Linked DNA regions of Gimesia maris. The protein of the gene in region 3 interacts with the protein of the main gene of each other region in a pairwise test. Links are inferred from orthologs where the notes say so. Each region holds a gene or a part of one and is shown on either strand. Other genes may lie near its edges.

Region 1 (6,965 bases), 7.1 Mb from region 3 along the record:
GCATAAAAAAACAGAGCCACCCTTTGATCAGAGGTGGCTCTGCCAGATTACCAATCGTTATTACGAAACGATCTTATCGAGGAGTAGACGCATTATTTTTCGTAGGAAGCCTGGTTCAGCTTGGAAGGCGCGGGTGGCACGGCAGGTGCGTCCTGTTGCGGGGCTGGGGCAACTTCCGGCTCTGGAGTAACTGGACTTCCAGTGGAGTAATAAACGGGGCCACTGAACTGCTGACCGCCACGACAGTGTTTGCAGCCACGTCCGCGACAGGCACTGCAGTCACGTGTGTGATACATGCTTGGATCGGGTGGTGGAGGCAGCATGCCTGCCCGTGGTTGCCAGGTTGGTACGGTCTGGTAGTAGAAACCGAGCTGAGTAGTATCGGTCGGCATATAAATCTGCGGGTAGTTTGCAGGCCCGACAGGTCCGGGTTGCCCCATGTACTGATTGGAGTAATACCGCTGGTATTGCACGGGAGTGCGTTGAATCATCTGAGCGGAAGGAGGACACCAGCCATGACCGGGTGAAGTGTGACACTTTCTTAAGAAAGCTCTTCCTTCCCGCGAGGTGTAATTCCGGTAGACGCCATCGCCGTCAAAGCGGTTGGAATAACCGGGAGGGCAGTTGTATTCGTAGCCCCCGCCCCGCACGTGATGACCAACCTGCTGGATCTGACCATTACTGGCAGCCGTATTCTCATCTGCGCTGGCGGTCAGAGCAGTGTGAGCCATGACGCCGGTCACTGCGAGAATGGCCAGCATATGCACGTTTAAGATTCTCATATCAATCTTCCTGGACCCGATTGAGGATTTTAGTGTTTTAGATTATTGAACGATGCGAGTGACCGGAGTCAAACGGCTTGAAGGTACGCCCCAACCGTAGTTGTAAGTGGAATGCACATTGGGAGCCAGGGGAACCGCGATGGGAACACCATAACCCTGAGCACCATACAGACGACCGTCGCGTCCATCAAAGTAGTAGGGATCGACGGCGTAAGTCATTTTGTAGTGTCCAATGGGAGCACAACCTTTTCCACCACATCCCGTGGGAATGAAGTAACCAAACTTGCAGCGGAAAAATTCCCGCAGCGAGCCTCGTTTTCCGATTCCGGCTGAGGTTCGGTATCCTTTACCAGCACCACCGGCCCGACAATGAGGGCAATCACCGCCGGGATAGGAAGCACCATCGGAGTAAGAGTAAACGTGATTTTGTTTACAGTTACATTTATCGTGGATGTAACCCGCCTGCTGAATCGGGGAGGCTTGTTTCTGATTCAGTTTCAGACTGCCCGGTTCGCCGGCCTGCAGGTGTGAAGCAGACAGGACTGTCATGATCCCGGCAACGACAACGAGCCCTGCTAATCTATAAGTGAAGTTCTGCATTTTAATATTCCTGATCGTTTCTCTGAGTACCTGACTCAGTGTGATAAACGTTTTCGGGTTGAGACTGTTTGTTCCTGGATGACAGCTATCTGATCATCGGCGGAATGAATCGTGGGAAGAAACCGAAGTCTGATTTATATTTTACGTTGACCCGGGTTCCTTCCAGCTTCCAGCGTTCGTGAGACCGCATGCCGAAGGGAGTCCAGATCCAGCCGCCTTTGACGTTGTAGTAGTAAGGCCCATACATGGCGTTGTATTCATGGGCATACAACATTTCCTGAGGAGCCAGTGCCTGGTTGGTGATAATGGTCCGTCCGACATAATCGGGGATACCCGGTTTAGGACTGGGGTACAGGGGTGCCTGCAGTTGTGGATATCCAGGCAGTACATTCATGCCTTCCATCACAGGCAGTGGCTGAGCGGCTTTATATTGTTTGTGATCTTTGAAATGCCCGTGACCATAGCTGATGGGGCGTGCCTGTTGCGCGTTTTCAAAGGGAGCCGGCGTCGAGGTAATAATATTCGGCTGATTGCTGACCTGCTGAATGTAGTACGGAGATGCACTGCGACGTCCCAGTGTCGGCCGTCTGGAAACAGGAGTCTGGCTGCTTCTCACCTGGGCCGTTTCCTCGGTGTGAGCCACTTGTTTCACGTGATTCTGTTTGTCAGCAGAACTGGTAAACTTACGCTTGAACCAGCTGATCGGATTATACTTCGATGATTTCGAAACAGATTCCTGCTGGACAACCGCATTATTGACCGCACCCGGTTCAGCAGCCTGTAATGCCGGCGCCATCAGTAAAAATGCCGGTAACAGTCCGGTAAGCAGGGTTACCTTCAGACTCGCCTGAGCCATAACAATCCCTCCCTGGATTTTTATTGTGGGGTTTCCACCAATGAGACTAGGTCAGAGGCTCGTCCAACCCCCGTCAGTCAATTATAATGATCAATTGTCTTCTTTCAGAACCAGTCGTGGTTCACAAACCAGGCAATGCCACTTCACAAAGACCGAAGTTCAGTTAGAAATTCTGGGAATTTCACTTTTCAGAGTTCCGGCACTTTTTGTATGTTTCAATCGCCCGACAGCGACCCTCTCAAAAAGAAAGCCACTAGTCCAAATTTCGGCTGGCAGGAATCGTCGGAATGAGTCATTTTGTAACCACAGTGACGATTCGTCCTATTTTCCCGAATTATTGTCTATTTAACGGGTTACGAGTGGCCTTATCTGTTCAATAATCGCTTCAACAGATACAATCCTCAATGTTTTCACAAACAGAAAATTTGACATATTTTTCTTAAGCTACCAGGCGAATTGACCCGAATTCTGAATAAGGCCCCCCACATTCAGAAGCAGAAAACAGTCAGAGGCCGACTGTTTTTTCGGGGCATTGATCAGATAAATTGGAGAGACCCTTGGCTAAGCGAAAATCGGCCAATAACGGCACAGCAGGCAACGGAACCCCGGGCACCGAATCAGACCGCATCGAATATGTCCCCATCAGTGATGTGACGCGACGTCGCTATCTGAACTATGCCATGTCCGTGATCACATCACGTGCCCTGCCCGATGTGCGGGACGGCTTGAAACCGGTACAACGTCGCATTTTGTATGTGATGTATCACGACTTACGACTGATGGCCAATGCGAAGCCACGTAAGTGTGCGAAAATCTGCGGGGACACCACAGGGAACTATCATCCACACGGGGATGCTTCGGTATATGACGCGCTGGTGCGACTGGCTCAGGATTTCAACCTGAGAAGTCCGTTGATCAATGGTCAGGGAAATTTCGGTTCCATCATGGGCCTGCCTGCAGCAGCCGCCCGTTATACCGAAGCACGTCTGACGGGGATCGCGGAACATCTGATGAACGAACTGCGTTATCAGACCGTGGAAATGCGTCCCAACTATGATGGCACACGCGATGAACCGGTTGTGCTGCCGGCCCGCTTCCCCAACCTGCTGGTCAATGGGGTCCACGGGATTGCAGTAGGGATGGCGACCAATATCCCGCCTCACAACCTGGGTGAGGTCATCAAAGCCTGTGTGCATCTGATCCACCATGACGATGCGACCGTGGCCCAGTTGATGAAACATATCAAAGGCCCTGACTTTCCGATGGGCGGCCGAATTGTGACAGACAAGCGGTCTCTCACCGCGGTTTATAAAGAGGGGCGTGGCCCCGTGAAAGTGCGTGGCGAATGGAAGCCCGAACCAGGCACGCGCACGAAAGGTGTACAACGACTTGTCGTGTATTCGGTCCCCTATGGTGTGGAAACCGGTTCACTGCTGTCGGAGATCGGCGGGATAGTTGAGTCGAGGAAACTGCCTCAACTGGTGGATGTGGCTGATGAAACGGATGACAAGAATGGCCTGAAAATCGTACTGGAAATCAAACCAGATGCGGACCCGGAAACCGTGATGGCCTTTTTGTACAAACACACGAATCTGGAGCAGAATTTCTCGGTCAATATGACCTGCCTGGTACCCGATGAATCGGAAGTACTCGTGCCTCGGCGTTGTGATCTGAAAGAAATGCTGCAGTATTTCCTGGACTTCCGGTTTATCTCGGTTCGGAAACGTTTTGAATACCAGCTGCAACTGCTCGAACGGCGGATTCATATTCTGAAAGGTTTTGCGATCATTTTTAATGATCTGGATAAAGCCCTCAAACTGATCCGCGCCAGCAGTGGAAAACAGGATGCCGCCAAAAAGCTGATGGCCAATTTTCCCTTGGATGAAATCCAGACGATGGCCATCCTCGAATTGCAGCTCTACCGGATTTCGAAGCTGGAAATCAACACGATTCGCGAAGAGCTGGCAGAGAAAGAAGCCGAAGCGGAAAAAATTCGAAAGATTCTGGCGTCTGACAAACGACTCTGGAAAGTGGTGGAAAATGAGCTGAAAGAACTGGCCGACGAATTTCCGGAAAAGCGCCAGACCAAACTGGGTTCCTCGGAAGAGATTACCGAATTCGATCCGCAGGCCTATATTGTTCGCGAAAATACGAACGTGGTCGTCTCGCGGGAAGGCTGGATTAAACGCGTGGGACGCCTGAAGACAAAAGAAGGCACACAGGAGTTGGCCAAAACCCGAACCCGCGAAGGGGACAGTGTGCTGGCAGTCGCACCGGGAAGCACGCTGGACCATGTCGTATTCTTCTCGAGTGATGGTGTGGCTTACACGCTGCCGATTGAACAGGTCCCTGTTTCTTCGGGCTATGGTGAACCGCTGTCGAAGCATGCCAGGATGAGCGATGGTGCCGTTCTGGTGGCAGCGGTGACGACAGACAGTCGGTTTACCCCAGAGGACAAAGCGACAAAAAAGCAGCCCCTTCCCACGCCTCACGTTTTGATCGTGACTGAAAAGGGGCAGTTTATGCGAATCTCGTTCAGCCTGTTCCGGACAGCGTCGACCAAAGCAGGTCGCAAATACTGCCGCCTGGGTAAGGATGACCGTGTGGTGTATGCGGGGCTGGTCGAAGAGGCAGAGACCATGTTTATCGCCACCCAGGACGCCCGCGTTCTGCACTGTGAGATCGAAGAAGCCGCCCTGCTCTCGAATGCGGGCAAAGGGGTTAAGGGCATCAGGCTGGAAAAAGGAGACCAGGTGATCGGTGTTCTGCAGCTGACCCGTCCGAGCGACTGCCTGCGTGTGATCAATACCGCAGGCAAAAAAATGACCTTCGGGCAAATGAAATATGGAGTCACTTCACGCGGTGGCAAAGGTGTGAAAACCAGTCAGCGAAGCGGGTTTGCAGAGATCCTCTATCCGCCCATTGAAGTGGTCGACTGGGACGAACTGGGAGACGACGAAGCATAAACTGATCGTATCTCGACTTACGATTCCCTGGATCAACACCTATAATCTCGTTTTCGTTCGCGTTTACAATAGAGAAAAATCAGTAAAACTATTATGGCAACTGCAGCAAAAACAACCGGCGCAAAAAAATATTCGGCTGACGACATTGAAGTCCTGGAAGGGCTGGAGGCGGTCCGTCGCCGTCCTTCGATGTATATCGGTGGCGTTGATATTCGCGGACTGCATCACCTGCTCTGGGAAATCGTTGATAACTCGGTCGACGAATATCTGGCCAAAGAAGCTGATACCATCATCGTCACCCTGCATAAAGATGGCGCTTCCTGCAGCGTGAAAGACAACGGCCGTGGCATTCCCGTCGATAAGCATTCCAAAACCAAAAAGTCGGCTCTGGAACTGATTCTCACGACACTGCATGCCGGCGGAAAGTTCTCTGACAAAAACTATGCCCGCAGCGGTGGTCTGCATGGTGTTGGATCCTCCGTGGTGAATGCGTTGTCTACCGAGATGGTGGCGACGGTTGTGCGCGACGGCCATCAGTACGTGCAGCGGTATAAAAAAGGCAAACCGACGACCCCCGTTAAAAAGGTAAAGCCATTCCGCGGGCATGGAACCGAAATCTATTTCCGCCCGGATGATGATATTTTCCGTCGCGTGCACTTCAACGCCGACACGATTCGTCAGCACCTGGAAGATGTCGCCTTTATTCATGGCGGTTTGAAAATTACGTTCCGCGATGAAGTTAAAAAAGAGACACATGAACTCTCGCATCCGGAAGGGATTCGTGGCTATCTGGAAAAACTGACCCAGGAGCAACAGAAAAAACCTGTTCACGAACAGCTGTTCTTCGCGGAAAAGGAAGATAAAAACATTCGCGTGGAAATGGTTTTAAGATGGACCGACGCCACTGATGAGCAGATTCGCAGTTATGTGAACGGGATCCGCACCCATGCCGGGGGAACACACGAAAGCGGGTTGCGCTCGGGGATCGCCAAAGCGGTCAAAAATTATATGGACGTGCATAACATCAAGCACAAAGGGCTGGCGATTACCACGGACGACATCCGTGAAGGCGTACTCTGCCTGATCTCCGTCTTCCATAATGACCCCATGTTTCAGGGGCAGACCAAAGAGAAGCTGAATAACCCTGAAGTCAGCGGTTTTGTTGAAGGGATCGTCCGACCGCTGCTGGAAACCTGGTTAAATCAGAACCCGAGTATCGCGGATGCAGTCGTAGGGCGGATCGTCCTCGCGGCGCGGGCACGAATGGCCAGTCGCGATGCCCAGAAAGAAGTACGGCGAAAATCGGTCACGAACCGCAAATCGACGCTGCCGGGCAAACTGCTCGACTGCCGCTCGAATAAGCCGGAAGAATCAGAACTGTTTCTGGTCGAAGGTCTGTCGGCGGGTGGTACGGCGGCCATGGGACGCGACAGCCGCATTCAGGCGGTACTGCCTCTGCGTGGTAAAGTTCTGAATACCGAATCGTTGGCCATTTCCAAAATCATGGGGAACCAGGAAATCAAAGACCTCGTGGAAACTCTGGGAACCGGGATTGGCCCGAATTTTGAGATTATGAATCTGCGTTACAACCGCATCATCCTGCTGATGGATGCCGACAGCGATGGTTATCATATCAGTACGCTGCTGCTGACGTTCTTCTTCCGGCATATGCGGGAACTGATTCGTCAGGGCAAGCTGTTTCTGGCCCAGCCGCCACTGTATTGCATCAAGGTGGGTAACGAGAAGCACTATGCCCAGGAT
Region 2 (7,950 bases), 4.1 Mb from region 3 along the record:
TCCAATCCTGTAAAGCAGAAGAATCAGTCCGGCATACAACGGCGCCAGTATCCAGACGCTCGACAGGCCCCACGTGGAAACGATCGCACCGCAGATAATCGGCCCGACCGCCAGCCCCATCGCGCCACCAAACATGAAGAGCGACAGGCTTCGCGTACGTCGTTCCGGAATCAGGGAACCTGCGACCACTGCCGCTTCCGGATGAAAAGAACCGATGCCGATACCCCCCAGCAGTAAAGCCACACACAGAAAAAAGACACTGTTTGCCGGTCCGACCAGCGGCATCATCACTGCCCCCAGAAGTGGCCCGAGCCACAAGATGGATTTGATCGGGTATCGGTCACGGATGTATCCGAACACGGGCTGTGCCAGTGACGATGCCAGCGCATGGATGGTCAGTACGAGGAACAGACCATTTTCCGTTAAAGAATGAACACGTTCGATTTCTCCCCACAAGGGACCAACTACAATTGCTGAAGCATCAACAATGATATGAGTGAGCGTGAGACAAATCAGACTACGATAGGCGTGAGACATTTTCAGGAAAGCTTCAAGGCAGGAATTCGATTCAGAAGTCAGCAGGTATTCTATCGGGCAGGTGACCAGAATGCGAATCGCCCGAGCCGGACAGTCCGCTGTATTCTTATTTCCTGATTCCGCATTAAACAGTTTGTATTGTGATATTTACGAAAACCAGCTATACCATCAGAATCATTGAGTATTCAAAATCAAACTTTATCGAGAGAATTTTCGTTGCAATCTGAAATTGAATGGACCTTTGAGTCAACCAGTGAACTCGATACACAGCGCCTGGGGAAAAAGCTGGCCGAATATCTGACCCCGGGAACGGTCATCGCGTTAAATGGTAACCTGGGAGCAGGCAAAACCCGCCTGGTTCAGGCGATTGCCACAGCACTCGACGTCGATCCGGCTGAAGTAACCAGCCCGACCTTTGTCCTGATCCAGGAATACCAGGGACGGCTTCCCCTGTATCACTTCGACACCTATCGCCTGCGGGATACCGATGAGTTTCTTGAACTGGGAGCCGATGACCTGCTGTACTCTAACGGTGTCTGTCTGATCGAATGGGCCGACAAAGTCAGAGACGTCCTTCCAGGCGATCTCCTGCAAATCAATATCGAGCACTCCTCGCAAACGGCTCGCACATTTCGGTTCCAGGGGCAGGGGCCACGTTCCAGACAGATCATCGCCCGGCTGCAAACGGAATCATTCTGAATTGTTCAATTCGCGACGACACCCAATCTGAATCAGGAAAAAAAACATGACCGTTCAATCGGAACAAAAACTGCTTGTGACAGGGGGAACAGGTCTGGTTGGCAGCCATGTCATTCAACGCGCACGACAGGCGGGGATACCAACAGTCGCACTGGTTCGCTCTCTCGATCAGGCAGAGTACCTGAAAGAATTCGACGCCGAGCTGATTGAGGGTGATTTAACCGATAAAAACTCACTGCGTGATGCCCTGACAGGTGTCACGATCGTCGTCCACACGGCAGCCAAAGTAGGTGACTGGGGAAGTGTCGACGAATATCGAAATACCAACGTCAGAGGTTTAGAAAATCTGCTGACCGCACTCGAAGAACAATGCCTGATCAGACATTTGATTCACATCAGTTCGCTGGGAGTCTACGAAGCCCGCGATCATTATGGCACTGACGAAACAGAGCCGCCCCACGCTGCCGGCATCGATGGATATACACTGAGCAAAATTGAATCCGAACAACTGCTCCGGAAGCATTCCATCCCTTATACCGTTCTGCGTCCGGGATTCATTTATGGTCCCCGTGACCGGACGGTTCTGCCCCGTATCCTGGAGAGATTAAAATCCGGTCGATTCGCGTACCTGGGCAGCCCCGAAAAGCTGATGAATAATACCTATGTCGAACATCTGGTCGATGCCATATTCCTGGCTCTGTTCAACGAAGACGCATTGAGCCAGACATACAATATCACAGATGTCTCACTGGTCAGTAAGCGCGAATTTATTTCCACCATCGCGGAACTGGCTGAATATCCTCCACCTAAGAAAGTAGTCCCTCTGCCAGTCGCCAGAAATCTGGCCCGCGTAATGGAAGGTCTCTGGAGATTTCTGGGCAAAAAACAGGCCCCGATCCTGTCGCAGGCACGCATCAAGTTTCTGGGACTGAACCTGGATTTCAGTTCGCAAAAAGCGCAACAGGAACTGAATTATCAGCCACAAAAAACTTTTCAGCAGTCCATGAGTGCTACCATCGAATGGTTTCGCACTCATCATAAATTACCATAATTCAATTCCGCTTATGAATTCTGCGTAAAATCCATGAGAATGCAGCTGAGTGCTGGAATCTGGCAATTGACCTGCCCCATAGCTGAAAGTTAGAATAGTATCCATGGAAAGTTCACCAACGCAGTCACCTGATCAATCAGACCATCAACGGCAATCTGTTCAGAAACCGTGGTCATGGCGGCGATACATTATCACTTCCACGATCCAAGTCACTGTCTTTCTCCTTTTGTATGTGTTATCCATCGGCCCTTTATTCTGGCAGTGGTACGCTTCATTTAACTCAATGAGTTCGCCATTCTTCGCTGCGTTCTACACGCCGCTCCTGTTGGCGTGTGACCTGATTCCTCCCCTGTCTGATGGAGTGAACTGGTATATCAACCTCTGGATCGGTTGAAAAAATCTAAGTAAAGCTGCTTCGGGCTTTAAAAGAACGATGTAGTAACTCACCTCTTTCTTCTGTAATACTTTGCAGCGACAGTGTGAAATTCAAGCGTACTTTCATCAATCAAAGTACATATCAAAAACCAGAAGTGAAGTATCTTTTGGTAGATTGACAAACCAGATAATCCCCATACACTCAGGGAATGGAATGCTGTAGCAGAGTCCTCTCCAGCTTCCGGAAATCACAAATCTCTCACAGCCAGAGCTGTATTTTGCCTGGATGGCATTTATAAAAGACGGGAGCACGGAATAATATGAGCGACCCCAGACCTTTTGCTCACCTGCATTGTCACACTCACTTCAGTATGCTGGATGGTGCCAGTCGCATCCCCGAAATGGTAAGTAAAGTCAAAGAAGCGGGCATGAATTCGCTCGCGATTACTGACCACGGCAACCTGTACGGTGCGATGGACTTCTATCAGCATTGCCGCAGTCAGGACGTGAATCCCATCCTGGGGCTGGAAGCCTATATCGCCCCCCGGAGCCGTTTTGAAAAAGGGGCTTCGCGAATGAAAGAAGCCAGTTTTCACCTGACACTGCTGGCACAGAACCGGCAGGGGTTCGAAAACCTGATCAAGCTCTCTTCGGCATCCTACCTGGAAGGTTTCTATTACAAACCCCGTATCGACAAGGAAATCCTGGAGGCACACAGTGAAGGCCTGATTCTGCTGACAGGCTGCGCCGCCGGTGAACTGTCACACCACATTCTGGGTGAAGACTGGGAAGAAGCAGAAAAATTATGCGCCTGGTATGAAAAAGTGTTTGGCGACCGAGTCTATATGGAAATCCAGAATGCAGGTCTGGAAATACAGCGGCAGTGCCTGGAAGGAACCGTGGATCTGGCCAACCGCATGGGATTGCCTCTCGTCGCGACCAATGATGCACACTATGTCGATCAAAAAGATGCCGAAGCGCAGGATGTCTTGCTCTGCGTGAGTACACGCGCCGTCGTCAGCGATGAAAAACGCATGAAAATGACCGGTGACCAGTTCTTTGTACGTACCCAGGATGAGATGTATAATGCATTCCCCGGACTTGAAGATGCGGTCGCCAGAACCCAGGAACTTGCAGAACGCGTCGACATCCAGATGTCGGATAAAAAGTTCTACCCGGTATTCCAGCCACCAGATAATTTGACCGACACGCAATACCTGCGAAAACTTTGCGAAGAACGTCTGCCCATAAAATACGGCGACGAATTGACGCAGGCGCACTGGGATCGACTCGATCTGGAGCTCGGCGTGATTGAACAAATGGGTTATTCCAGTTACTTCCTGATCGTCTGGGATTTCGTGCAGTTTGCCGAAAACGAAGGGATCCCCTGTACGGCTCGTGGATCAGCGTGTGGTGCCATCGTCGCATTTCTGCTCGGAATGTCCCAGGTCTGCCCGCTCAAGTATGACCTGCTGTTTGAGCGATTTCTGGATCCCAGCCGTACCGAACCGCCCGATATCGATATCGACTTCTGTCGTGATCGACGCCAGCTGGTGATCGATTACACCAAGCAGAAGTATGGTGAAAAAAGCGTGGCACAGATCGGCACCTTTGGAACATTGAAAGCCAAAGCGGCGATTCGTGACGTAGGACGTGCGCTCGGCGTTCCCCTGGCGCGAGTCAATGAAATTGCCAAGATGATCCCGGAATCATTGGGGATCAAACTGAAAGACGCGTTAAAAGAAAGCCCCGATCTGCAATCTGCCTACGATCAGGATTCGGAGATCAAACGACTGCTCGATCTGGCCATGCAGCTGGAAGGACTATGCCGCAGTGCAGGCACACACGCGGCAGGCGTCGTGGTGGCTGACCTGCCGCTCTCTGAAGTTGTTCCGCTGCAGTCCATTACCGGTAAGACCGACATCATTACACAATGGGATGGTCCCACCGTCGAATCGGTGGGACTGCTCAAGATGGACTTCCTGGGACTGCGCAATCTGACAATTCTGGACAAAGCCGTTCAAAACGTCAAAAAACATCGGGGCATCGATATCAATCCGCATAAGCTCCCCCTGGATGATCAGGAAACCTTTGAACTGCTCCAGCGAGGAGAAACCAAAGGGATCTTTCAGCTGGAAAGTGGCGGGATGCGTGATCTGCTGACCAAAATGAAGCCGGACAAGTTCGAAGATATTATCGCAACTTCCGCTCTGTACCGACCGGGCCCTCTGGAAGGGGGGATGGTGATGCAGTACGTGGATGTAAAAAACAACCGGATCCCGATTCCCAAAGTTCATCCCATTGTCGATGAAATTCTGGATGAGACCTACGGCGTGATGGTCTACCAGGAACAGGTCATGCGGATTCTGAACCGCGTCGGAGGCATCGAACTTTCTGCAGCGTACCGCTGTATTAAAGCGATCAGTAAGAAAAAGCTGAAAATCATTGCCGACTTCAGGGATCAATATCTCGAAGGCGCCAAAAAAAGTGGCGTGGATGTCAAACTGGCAACGGACCTGTTCGAAATGATCGAAAAGTTCGCTGGTTACGGGTTCAATAAATCACACTCGACCGCCTACGGTGGAGTCGCCTACGCGACCGCATATCTGAAAGCGCATTACCCCAAAGAATTCATGGCGGCTTTACTCTCCTGCGGCATGGAAAGTCATGAGCGAATCACCGAACACGTTGATGACTGTCGCCGTATGAAAATCGAAGTACTCCCGCCAGACATCAATCGCTCCGAAGTAGAATTCAGCGTAGATGGTGAAAAGATCCGCTTTGGCATGGGGGCGATTAAAGGGGTTGGCGAACAGGTACTTGAAGCTGTCGTTAAAGAGCGTGAAGAGAATGGCCCTTTTACCAGCCTGTACAACCTGTGTGAACGCGTCGATCCTAAAACCCTCAACAAGAGCACGCTTGAAACCCTGATCAAGGCAGGGGCCCTCAACAGCCTCGGCGGGAACCAGGCGCAGTTAATGCTCACAGTTGAGCGTGCAGTGCAATCCGCCTTGAATATTCATCGCGACCGGGCACGCGGTCAGAAGAGTCTGTTTGGCGACGAAACGGTTGACGAAGAAACCGGTGCAGAAGAAGAAGCATCATTGCCGGAAGCAGAAGACTGGCCGCGCGCACAAAAACTGGGCGCCGAAAAAGAAGTCTTCGGCTTTTATCTCACTTCACACCCACTGGCTGAGATGGGAACCTCGCTTACCAAATATGCTCAAAATCAGACCAATGAACTGGCAGAAATGGATGACCGGGTCGAAGTCATTCTGGCAGGCATGGTTTCTTCGATCAAAATGGCAGCCACGAAAAAACCAAGCAAGAACGGGAACACCCGCTATGTGAACTTTGACCTCGAAGATCCGCACGGACTGGTTCGCTGTATCATGTGGCCCGAACAGTTCGCATCAATGGGCGAGAAGGTCAAGATGGAAGCAATGGTCATTATCAAAGGGAAAATCGACAAACGGGGCAGGGAACCCAATGTTATTGTCGATCAGCTGCTCACCTTGAATGATGCCCGGAAGCAGTTTACCGATCGTCTGGCTATCAATTTTAAGCGCGGAGTACACACCAGGCAGGATATGGTCAATGTTCACGATGTATTGACGCAGTTTCCCGGCCAGACAGAAGTCATTCTGGTCGTCGATTCGGTAGACCAGGAGAAGCCGGGCACACAGCTGCGGTATGTACTCAACCCTCCCGGTAGTCTGCGCGTTTCCTGCAGTAATGAATTTGAAACACAGTTAACTGCCGTCATCGGACAAAGCCATATACATTTCCATACACCGGTCAAGAAAAAAAATACCAATGGAAGTCTGGGCCGGTAACCCTTTTGCATCTACAGACTGTATTTAAAGTACCTGTTCTGCCATTTTTAAAGAAATCTTGGTGTTCCCTGCTGCCGAAAATAAGATATAGTTACGCTGCAATCGGGTCGTTTTGTTGTTCCAGGGACTTAATTGATGAAAAAAACGGGAATCGTGATATTGGCGCTGGTTGGACTTGCAGCTGCCTTCCTGTATCCTTCCGCGAATTCAAATCGTAGACAGTCAGGCAGAGCTCAGACTCACAATCAGAAACGGGTTCTGCATCAGATTCCAGCTCGTGTGACTTCCAAAATCAAACCTGCTGAAACCCAACATCAGCCTGAATCCAATCAGAAATCCGCAGAACTTACCCCTGAAGAACTCCTGGCACGTCTCGTTGGAAAATGGGAACAGACCAAAAGTACCAGCAGGCAGATCCTGACCATTAATGAAAACGGTACAGCCACAATGGTAATTGAACCACAGGGGATCTGGCGTTCGGTTCTGGGCAAAAAAGTCACAATCGATATCGAATGGCGATTAAACGCCGCCACTTTGACATTACGGGCTGTCGGCGGGAGTCCAGAAAACAAGCTGGATTACATCAAACAACTCTGGGGAAGTGAGTTTGTACGTGAGATTCACTCGATCGAAGAAAAAATGTTCACATTGAGGGATGACCAGGGAGATGTCAGTCAGAAGTGGATTCGAACATCCTATTAAACTGATTCAGAAAATCCTCAAAACAGCCCCTCCCCATGACAGCCAGCTTACTTGTACTCTCCCTGATTTCGCCTATCATAGAGCACTACAAGACCCTGACATCAACTGCACACTCTTACACAGCCCGAAATCCTGTCCTGCCACAACAATGCGTCGGTGGATTCAGAAGACATTCAGGGTCCATGATGTGCTGACTGATACAGGCTCCGAATTCCATAATTTTCGCCGGAACGCCCGGCCTACTTCGCAAAACTCGCTCCTTCTGCACTGAAAGATATCTTTGATGAACAATCAGGTCACTTCATCTCCTTCACGCTGGCAAATACTCGCAGATCAGGTTTTAACCGGTTACCAGATCACCCGTGAAGAAGGCTTGGAAATCCTAAACTCAAGTGATGATGAATTGCTGGACCTGCTGTCTGCCACCTATCGCATCCGACAGAAACATTTTGGAAAACAGGTACAACTTTACTACCTGAAAAACGCTAAAAGTGGTCTCTGCCCGGAAGATTGTGGCTACTGTTCACAGGCTCGTGGTTCCAAGGCTGATATTCCTAAATACCGCATGCTCAATGAAGAAAAACTGCTCGAAGGTGCGAAAGCCGCTGATGAAGCGAAAGCGGGAACCTACTGTATCGTCGCCAGTGGACGTGGACCGACAGATAAAGAAGTGGAGCATGTCGCTTCTGTCGTGGAAAAAATCAAATCCTCGTTTGATTTGCGAATCTGCTGCTGCCTGGGTCTTTTGAA
Region 3 (6,782 bases):
TGCGTGCGAGGGGTGACTCCTGTTTTTACCTCGCTATTTGTTTTGTTGGTTTTATTGTTTAAGTCTGGCGTTGTGTCAGGTTTAAAAAAGGGGTTTTAAAGAGAGATGGCTAAGGAAGTCTTTGAGCGAACAAAGCCGCACGTAAACGTAGGTACGATTGGACACATCGACCATGGTAAGACAACTCTGACAACAGCTTTGCTGGCGGTACAGAGCGAAAAGGGTCTTGCCCAGATGAAGAGTTATGCTGATGTTGCGAAGGGCGGAACCGTTCGCGACGATACCAAGACTGTGACAATTGCTGTGAGTCACGTGGAGTACGAAAGCGAAACTCGTCACTACGCTCATATCGACTGTCCCGGTCACGCCGACTATATCAAAAATATGATCACCGGTGCTGCCCAGATGGATGGTGCCATTCTGGTGGTCTCCGCTGCTGACGGCCCGATGCCTCAGACGCGTGAGCACATTCTGCTCGCTCGTCAGGTGGATGTGCCTTCGCTGGTTGTCTTTCTGAATAAGTGTGACCTGGTCGACGACGAAGAGTTGCTCGAGCTGGTTGAAATGGAAGTGCGCGAACTGCTGACCAAGTACGGTTTTGATGGTGATTCCATTACAATCGTCCGTGGTAACGCCAAGGGTGCTCTCGATCATCCTGGGGACGAGAAGTTCAATGCCTGTATCGGTGAGTTGATGGATGCTCTGGATAGCGATATCGAAGCTCCTGAACGTGAAGCCGACAAGCCATTCCTGATGGCGATTGAAGACGTGTTCTCGATCGCTGGTCGTGGTACTGTGGTAACCGGTCGTATTGAGCAGGGTAAAATCACTGTTGGCGACAAAGTAGAAATCGTTGGTCTGCGTGACACACAGGAAACAACCTGTACCGGCGTGGAAATGTTCCAGAAGACTCTGAACGAGGGTATGGCTGGTGACAACGTGGGTATTTTGTTGCGTGGTACCAAGAAGGAAGATGTCGAACGTGGTCAGGTTCTGGCTGCCAAGGGCTCCATTCCTCCGCACACCAAGTTCGAAGGTCAGGTATACGTGCTGAGCAAGGACGAAGGTGGTCGTCATACTCCGTTCTTCAATGGATACCGTCCTCAGTTCTACTTCCGTACTACGGACGTGACTGGTTCTACGACATTGATGGGTGGCGCAGAAATGTGTATGCCTGGTGATAACGTAGAAGTTCAGGTTGAACTCGGTAAGCCAATCGCCATGTCTGAAGGTAGCCGTTTCGCGATTCGCGAAGGTGGTCGTACCGTTGGTTCTGGTGTGGTTACCAAAATCGTTGAGTAATCGAAAGCGTTGCTTTCTCTGTTAAATCAATGGTGTCCACCCTGTTTTTCATGGGGTGGACACCTTCAGGTTATATTTGATTTGTGAAATTGATGTCCGTGAGGGCTGAGGGCTGTTATGGCACGTGAATATGTATGGTTAGAATGTACTGAGACCGGAATGCGAAATTATCGGGTCAGTAAGGAAACTCGTGGCTCTGAGCGGCTTTCACTGATGAAGTACTGCCCTAAGTTGCGGCGTCACACTCTGCACAAAGAGTCTCGCAAGAAGTAAACGTCTTGCTGGTCGGGGTTTTGTGACTGGTGTCAGTTTCTAGAGTTGCTTCCGGTTGTCAAAATGTCTGGCTGGTTCAGGCTGGTAGACGGGTGTAGCTCAATTGGCAGAGCACTGGATTCCAAATCCAGCGGTTGGGGGTTCAAGTCCCTCCGCCCGTGTTTTTAGTGTTGCATTTGCTGTCGGGGCTGGCATGAGAGTCTGGTGTCCCTGGCGTTGTAAAAAGCAGGTTTGCGATTTTTTTGATTCGCCTCTGTTCTTAAATATTTTAGTAAACTGGTCTCATGGCTAAATCCAAAGCGGAACAAGCATTTTCAGCCACACTGGTAAGTGGCGGTTTGTATAAACGAAATCAAGGGCGACTGGTCCGTCAGTTGACTGCGATTGGCCTGGTGGCAATTTCCATTTTCGGCGCTTATTCACTCTATAATGTGTTACCGCTGGGGATGTCTGCTGGAATGCAGAAGGGGATTGCTGTGGCGATCGTCGTGGTTTCTACATGGCTGGCGTATCGGGTGGTGAATTTTCCCCGTTTTGCTGACTTTCTGATCTCTGTAGAAGCGGAAATCGGCAAAGTGACCTGGGCGACCTGGGATCAGTTATGGCGGTCTACCACTGTCGTAATTGTGTTGATGTTTTTTTTAGCGTTTTTACTGTTGGCTTTTGACGTGTTCTGGCAGTGGTTGTTCAGATTGATTCGCTTTTTGCAGATCTGATATCACCAGGCGAGTCGGCCTTTCAGTGAATTGCGGAGATTTTTGATCTCTGCTTCTTGAATAAATCGTTCTTCCTGCTCATTATGGGCGATTCCTGTTTTTTGCGGTCTTCTGGATCGCAGTATTAGAGTCAAACAGGGCTTTTGTCAGTTTCAAAAGCCTTATTGAAGGTGTCTCATGAGTAATGATTCTGGTTCTGAACCGACCTCTGAAAGTCCGGAAGGCTCAGAAAAGCGCCTCTGGTACGTGTTGAAGGTGCAGAGCAACCGGGAGAAATCCATTCGAGACGCACTCTTACGTGGTATCAAACGGGATGGGCTGGAAGAGTATTTCGGGGAAATTATTATCCCCACAGAAAAAGTAGTTGAAACAAAAGGCGGAAAAAAGCGGGTCTTTGAGCGAAAGCTGTATCCAGGTTATCTGATGATCCAGGTGGAGCTGAATGATGACAGCTGGTATCTGGTGCGTTCCACAAATGGAGTCGGGGACTTTACCGGAGCAGCAGGCAAGCCGATTCCCATGCAGGAGCATGAGATTGCCCGTATGCTGGGCCGGGAAGAGTCAAAAGAAGAAACTCCGGTTAAAATCAAACTGGATTTTCAAGTGGGTGATGTTGTTAAGGTGAAGGATGCCACCTTCGAAGGGTTCGAGGGAACCATCGATGCGGTTGATGAAGCCAGTGGCAAAGTAACCGTCCTGATTGAAATATTCAGTCGTCCTACTCCGACGGAGTTGGAATACTGGCAAATTGAAAAAGTTTAGCGGGCCGTCCGGCTCTGTTCTAAACGGTAAAGATTCATCTATTTATAAAGTGTTTTGAAAGTCGGTCGAATGGCTAAGCAGCTTGTTGCAGAAGTGAAAGTTCAGATTCCCGGTGGTGCCGCGACCCCGGCTCCTCCTGTTGGTACCGCATTGGGTCCCCACGGTGTCAATATTGGCCAGTTTGTTCAACAGTTCAACGAACGTACCAAAGATATGGCTGGAACCACAATTCCTGTCGTAATCAGCGTGTACAACGATCGTTCGTTTGACTTTGTCATGAAGAGTCCGCCGGCTGCTGTACTGCTGAAGCAGGCTGCTCAGATTGCAAAAGGTTCAGGTAATCCCAAAAAGAACAAAGTTGGCAAAGTGACTATGGCCCAGTTGAAGGAAATTGCCAAGACCAAGTTTGCGGATCTGAATGCCCCTGACCTGGATCAGGCTGCCAAGGTTATCGCTGGTACTGCTCGCAGCATGGGCCTTGAAGTTGAAAAATAAGCTGGTCTGCTGAATGCCTTCTTTCGAGAAGTGTTCATGATTTAATGCAGGCGAAAATTCATAAATCCATCTCACGTTTAGTCGGATAGAGAGTCATGGGAAAACAATCCAAGCGAATTAAATTTTATAACGAAAAGCTGGCTGGCGTCGGTACGGTCGGTCTGGAAGAGGCGGTCGGCGTGCTGAAGTCTCTCGAAGGCGATCTGCCCGCGAAAATCAAGCCTGTAAAAATGGATCAGACTGTTGAACTGGCTGTGCGGCTGGGCGTTGATCCTCGTCAGGCTGATCAGCTGGTACGCGGTTCGATCAATCTGCCTCACGGTATTGGTAAGACTCAGCGAGTGGTAGTATTCGCCCAGGGTGCCAACGCAGATGCCGCTGAAGCTGCCGGTGCTGATGCGGTCGGTGGTAAGGATCTGGCAGAAAAAATTAAAGGTGGCTGGCTCGATTTTGATGTAGCCATCGCGACTCCTGACATGATGGGTGTGGTTGGCCCACTGGGACGTGTGCTGGGGCCTCGGGGTCTGATGCCATCTCCTCGTGCCGGTACCGTAACCCAGGATGTGGGTACCGCGGTTCAGGATTACAAAGCAGGTAAGGTTGAGTTTCGTGTGGATGCCGGCGGAAACGTCCATTGCCGCGTGGGTAAACTCTCGTTTGATGAAAATCAGCTGGTAGAGAATATTCAGGCAATGCTGAAGTTTCTGGATTCACTGCGACCTTCATCTGTGAAGGGGGCTTATGTGCGAAATGTTGCTATTTCAGCGACAATGAGCCCTGGGATTTCAGTTGCTCTGTAAGCATAGCTGGCATCTGAAAATCATCACTTAAAACAAAGAAACAGTTTTCGGCGTTTCATAAGCTGGAAGAGATCTCATGAGTAAAATTGTAAAAGAAATGATCATCTCCGAGATAGAAGCTCGGATCAGCGAAGTCCGCGACTTCGTCGTAGTTGATTCTGCAAAAGTGGATGCGATTACCGATAACGGTTTCCGTCTTAAGCTGCAGGAAAAAGGGATTGCATCCCTGACGGTGAAAAATTCTCTGGCACGCCGGGCTCTGGCCAATATTGGCGTTGAAGGCCTGGATGATGTTCTGAAAGGACCATCCACTCTAGTCTGGGGCGGAGAAGACATTGTCGCCCTGTCCAAAGAGATGACCAAGTGGGCTTCCGATATCAGCACGCTGGAGATTAAAGGTGGTGTGACGGAAGGAACACCGCTTTCATCGGAAGATGTTACAAAGTTGAGTAAGAGCCCTGGTCGAATGGAATTGATCGGCGAAATTGTCTCTCGGGTCCTTGGACCGGGTGCACAGTTGGCAGGGGCGATCAAAGGTCCTGGTGGGACCCTTGCAGGGCAAATTAAGACGATCTCTGAAGGAGAGGCGGCATAGTTCACCGATTTGTTCGGGGATCATGAACCGTTAGTCAAAAATTTGTAGCAACGGCTGCTGAGGCAAAGCAGCGTTGATTCCATTTACATTGTTGAGAGATTTTATTTTACGCATTCGTGCGAAAGGAAAGAGAAGATGGCGACAGCCGAAGCAACAACTGAATTTGGTGAAGAAACCAAAGAACTGGGTGACAAAATTGCTGGATTGACATTGCTCCAGGCTAAAGATCTGGCTGAATACCTCGACGAAGTTCACGGTATTAAAGCTGCCGCCGGTGGCGCTGTCATGATGGCTGGTCCTGCCGCTGAAGCTGGTCCTGCCGCTGAAGAAAAGACAGAATTTGATGTCATCCTGACCGGATTTGGTGACAACAAGATTCCGGTGATTAAGATCGTCCGTGCGGCCACAGGCCTGGGACTGAAAGAAGCAAAAGACCTGGTTGAAGGTGCTCCTAAACCATTGAAGGAAGGCATTTCCAAAGAAGATGCCGAAGCTCTGGTTAAGGAAGTCAAAGAAGCCGGCGGTACTGCTGAAGTTAAGTAGTCAATCACTGAAAAAAGCCATCTGAATCTGACCTGTGCCGAAATAGTTTGGCACAGGTTAGATTTCTGTGTGTGTACATATGGTTTTTTTCTGCGTATGATTGAAGTGTTCTGTTACACAGTTTACAATGCTGGCGAGTAGGGGCGCGCGATTCTGTCGGGTTGTGTTCGAAAGTAATGTTGAGTGACTGTACTACAGAAGCTTCATTTCGTTACGTGTTGATGCTGCTTCCTATTTTTGTTTCCGTAAGTTTATCTGCTTCGATCAGTCATCGTTTCAGTCCCATTTGGTCTAAGCAATCGACTCATTGCACTCTCTTTTGAATAGCAAAGTAGTATTGAGCGATTTATCAGGCTTTAACTTAATCAAGCGATTCGCTTTTAATGCAGCATTCGGGGCTGTATTCTCTCGAGGTGCGCGCCGCGGCTCCTCGCAATTCTTGGTTTGTGCTCTGTCAGTCCTCCCGCGTCAACTGCGCAGAGCATTTCCACATCTGGCACCAGGTAAGTAGAAAAGAACATCTTAATGCCGATTCCAGCACAGCGAACTATTCCCACTCATTCTGTCAAAAACTTTGGTAAGATTGAACATGGTTTTGAGTTGTCTGATTTAACACAAATTCAGACTTCGTCCTATGCGAGTTTTCTTCAAGCCGACAAGTCGCCTCGCGAGCGAAAAAATCAGGGTCTGGAAGAAATTCTCCGCGAAGTGTTCCCGATTGAAAGCTATCAGGGGCAGTACCAGTTGGAGTACGTCAAGTATGAACTGGGCAAACCCCGTTACACGCCCACAGAATGTCGCCAGTTGCGGATGACCTATGGTCGTCCTTTCCGTGTCTGGCTGCGGCTGGTGAAAGAACAGCCGATTGAAGAGGAAGTCTACCTGGGCGATCTGCCCGTGATGATCGGCGGTGGTGAGTTCATCATCAACGGGGCTGAGCGCTGTATCGTCAGCCAGTTGCACCGTTCACCAGGCGTCGACTTTGTACTGAGCTCTGAACCAGGTGAAAAGAAAGAATATTCCTGCCGCGTGATTCCAGAACGAGGCAGCTGGATCGAGCTGGTTGTCGGCAAAAAAGATACGCTGGGTGTGCGGATTGACCAGAGTGGTAAATTCTCGGCAATGACTCTGCTGCGAGCCATGTCCAAAGATTATTCTTCCGACACCGATCTGGTGAAGCTGTTCTACGATACGAAATCGGAAAAAATTTCGTCCAGCAATGCCATGGAAAAACTGCTTGGCAAAATTGTCGCAGAAGACGTCATCTATCCGGCCGGCCATGATCGGTGTGGTGAG

Evidence for each region.
Region 1: the proteins of rplL (region 3) and GmarT_RS00460 interact in binary tests that used the Escherichia coli proteins (3 or more experiments, as listed by UniProt). The link is inferred for Gimesia maris from one-to-one orthologs.
Region 2: the proteins of rplL (region 3) and dnaE interact in binary tests that used the Escherichia coli proteins (3 or more experiments, as listed by UniProt). The link is inferred for Gimesia maris from one-to-one orthologs.

Annotation. Positions count from the first base shown.
Region 1 is NZ_CP042910.1:114,448-121,412, reverse strand. The notes cover bases 2,446-5,499. They hold GmarT_RS00460 (DNA gyrase/topoisomerase IV subunit A), read left to right. Parts: upstream 2,446-2,795; coding sequence 2,796-5,204; downstream 5,205-5,499. Other genes in these bases: GmarT_RS00455 (DNA gyrase/topoisomerase IV subunit B), read left to right, coding at 5,298-5,499. Also shown: GmarT_RS00475 (hypothetical protein), read right to left, coding at 93-782; GmarT_RS00470 (hypothetical protein), read right to left, coding at 825-1,382; GmarT_RS00465 (hypothetical protein), read right to left, coding at 1,468-2,238; more of GmarT_RS00455, read left to right, coding at 5,500-6,965. UniProt on the Escherichia coli protein: Topoisomerase IV is essential for chromosome segregation; it is the principal protein responsible for decatenating newly replicated chromosomes. It relaxes supercoiled DNA.
Region 2 is NZ_CP042910.1:3,143,629-3,151,578, reverse strand. What follows is about bases 2,660-6,698. They hold dnaE (DNA polymerase III subunit alpha), read left to right. Parts: upstream 2,660-2,982; coding sequence 2,983-6,498; downstream 6,499-6,698. Other genes in these bases: GmarT_RS11720 (hypothetical protein), read left to right, coding at 6,634-6,698. Outside these bases: GmarT_RS11740 (MFS transporter), read right to left, coding at 1-537; tRNA (adenosine(37)-N6)-threonylcarbamoyltransferase complex ATPase subunit type 1 TsaE, read left to right, coding at 754-1,236; GmarT_RS11730 (NAD-dependent epimerase/dehydratase family protein), read left to right, coding at 1,283-2,287; more of GmarT_RS11720, read left to right, coding at 6,699-7,200; biotin synthase BioB, read left to right, coding at 7,484-7,950. UniProt on the Escherichia coli protein: DNA polymerase III is a complex, multichain enzyme responsible for most of the replicative synthesis in bacteria. This DNA polymerase also exhibits 3' to 5' exonuclease activity. The alpha chain is the DNA polymerase catalytic subunit.
Region 3 is NZ_CP042910.1:7,254,618-7,261,399, reverse strand. The notes cover bases 3,912-6,782. They hold rplL (50S ribosomal protein L7/L12), read left to right. Parts: upstream 3,912-5,078; coding sequence 5,079-5,486; downstream 5,487-6,782. Other genes in these bases: rpoB (DNA-directed RNA polymerase subunit beta), read left to right, coding at 6,012-6,782; rplJ (50S ribosomal protein L10), read left to right, coding at 4,425-4,943; rplA (50S ribosomal protein L1), read left to right, coding at 3,912-4,348. In the rest of the region: tuf (elongation factor Tu), read left to right, coding at 106-1,302; rpmG (50S ribosomal protein L33), read left to right, coding at 1,420-1,575; preprotein translocase subunit SecE, read left to right, coding at 1,860-2,291; transcription termination/antitermination protein NusG, read left to right, coding at 2,469-3,053; rplK (50S ribosomal protein L11), read left to right, coding at 3,123-3,548; more of rplA, read left to right, coding at 3,644-3,911. UniProt on the Escherichia coli protein: The binding site for several of the GTPase factors involved in protein synthesis (IF-2, EF-Tu, EF-G and RF3). Is thus essential for accurate translation.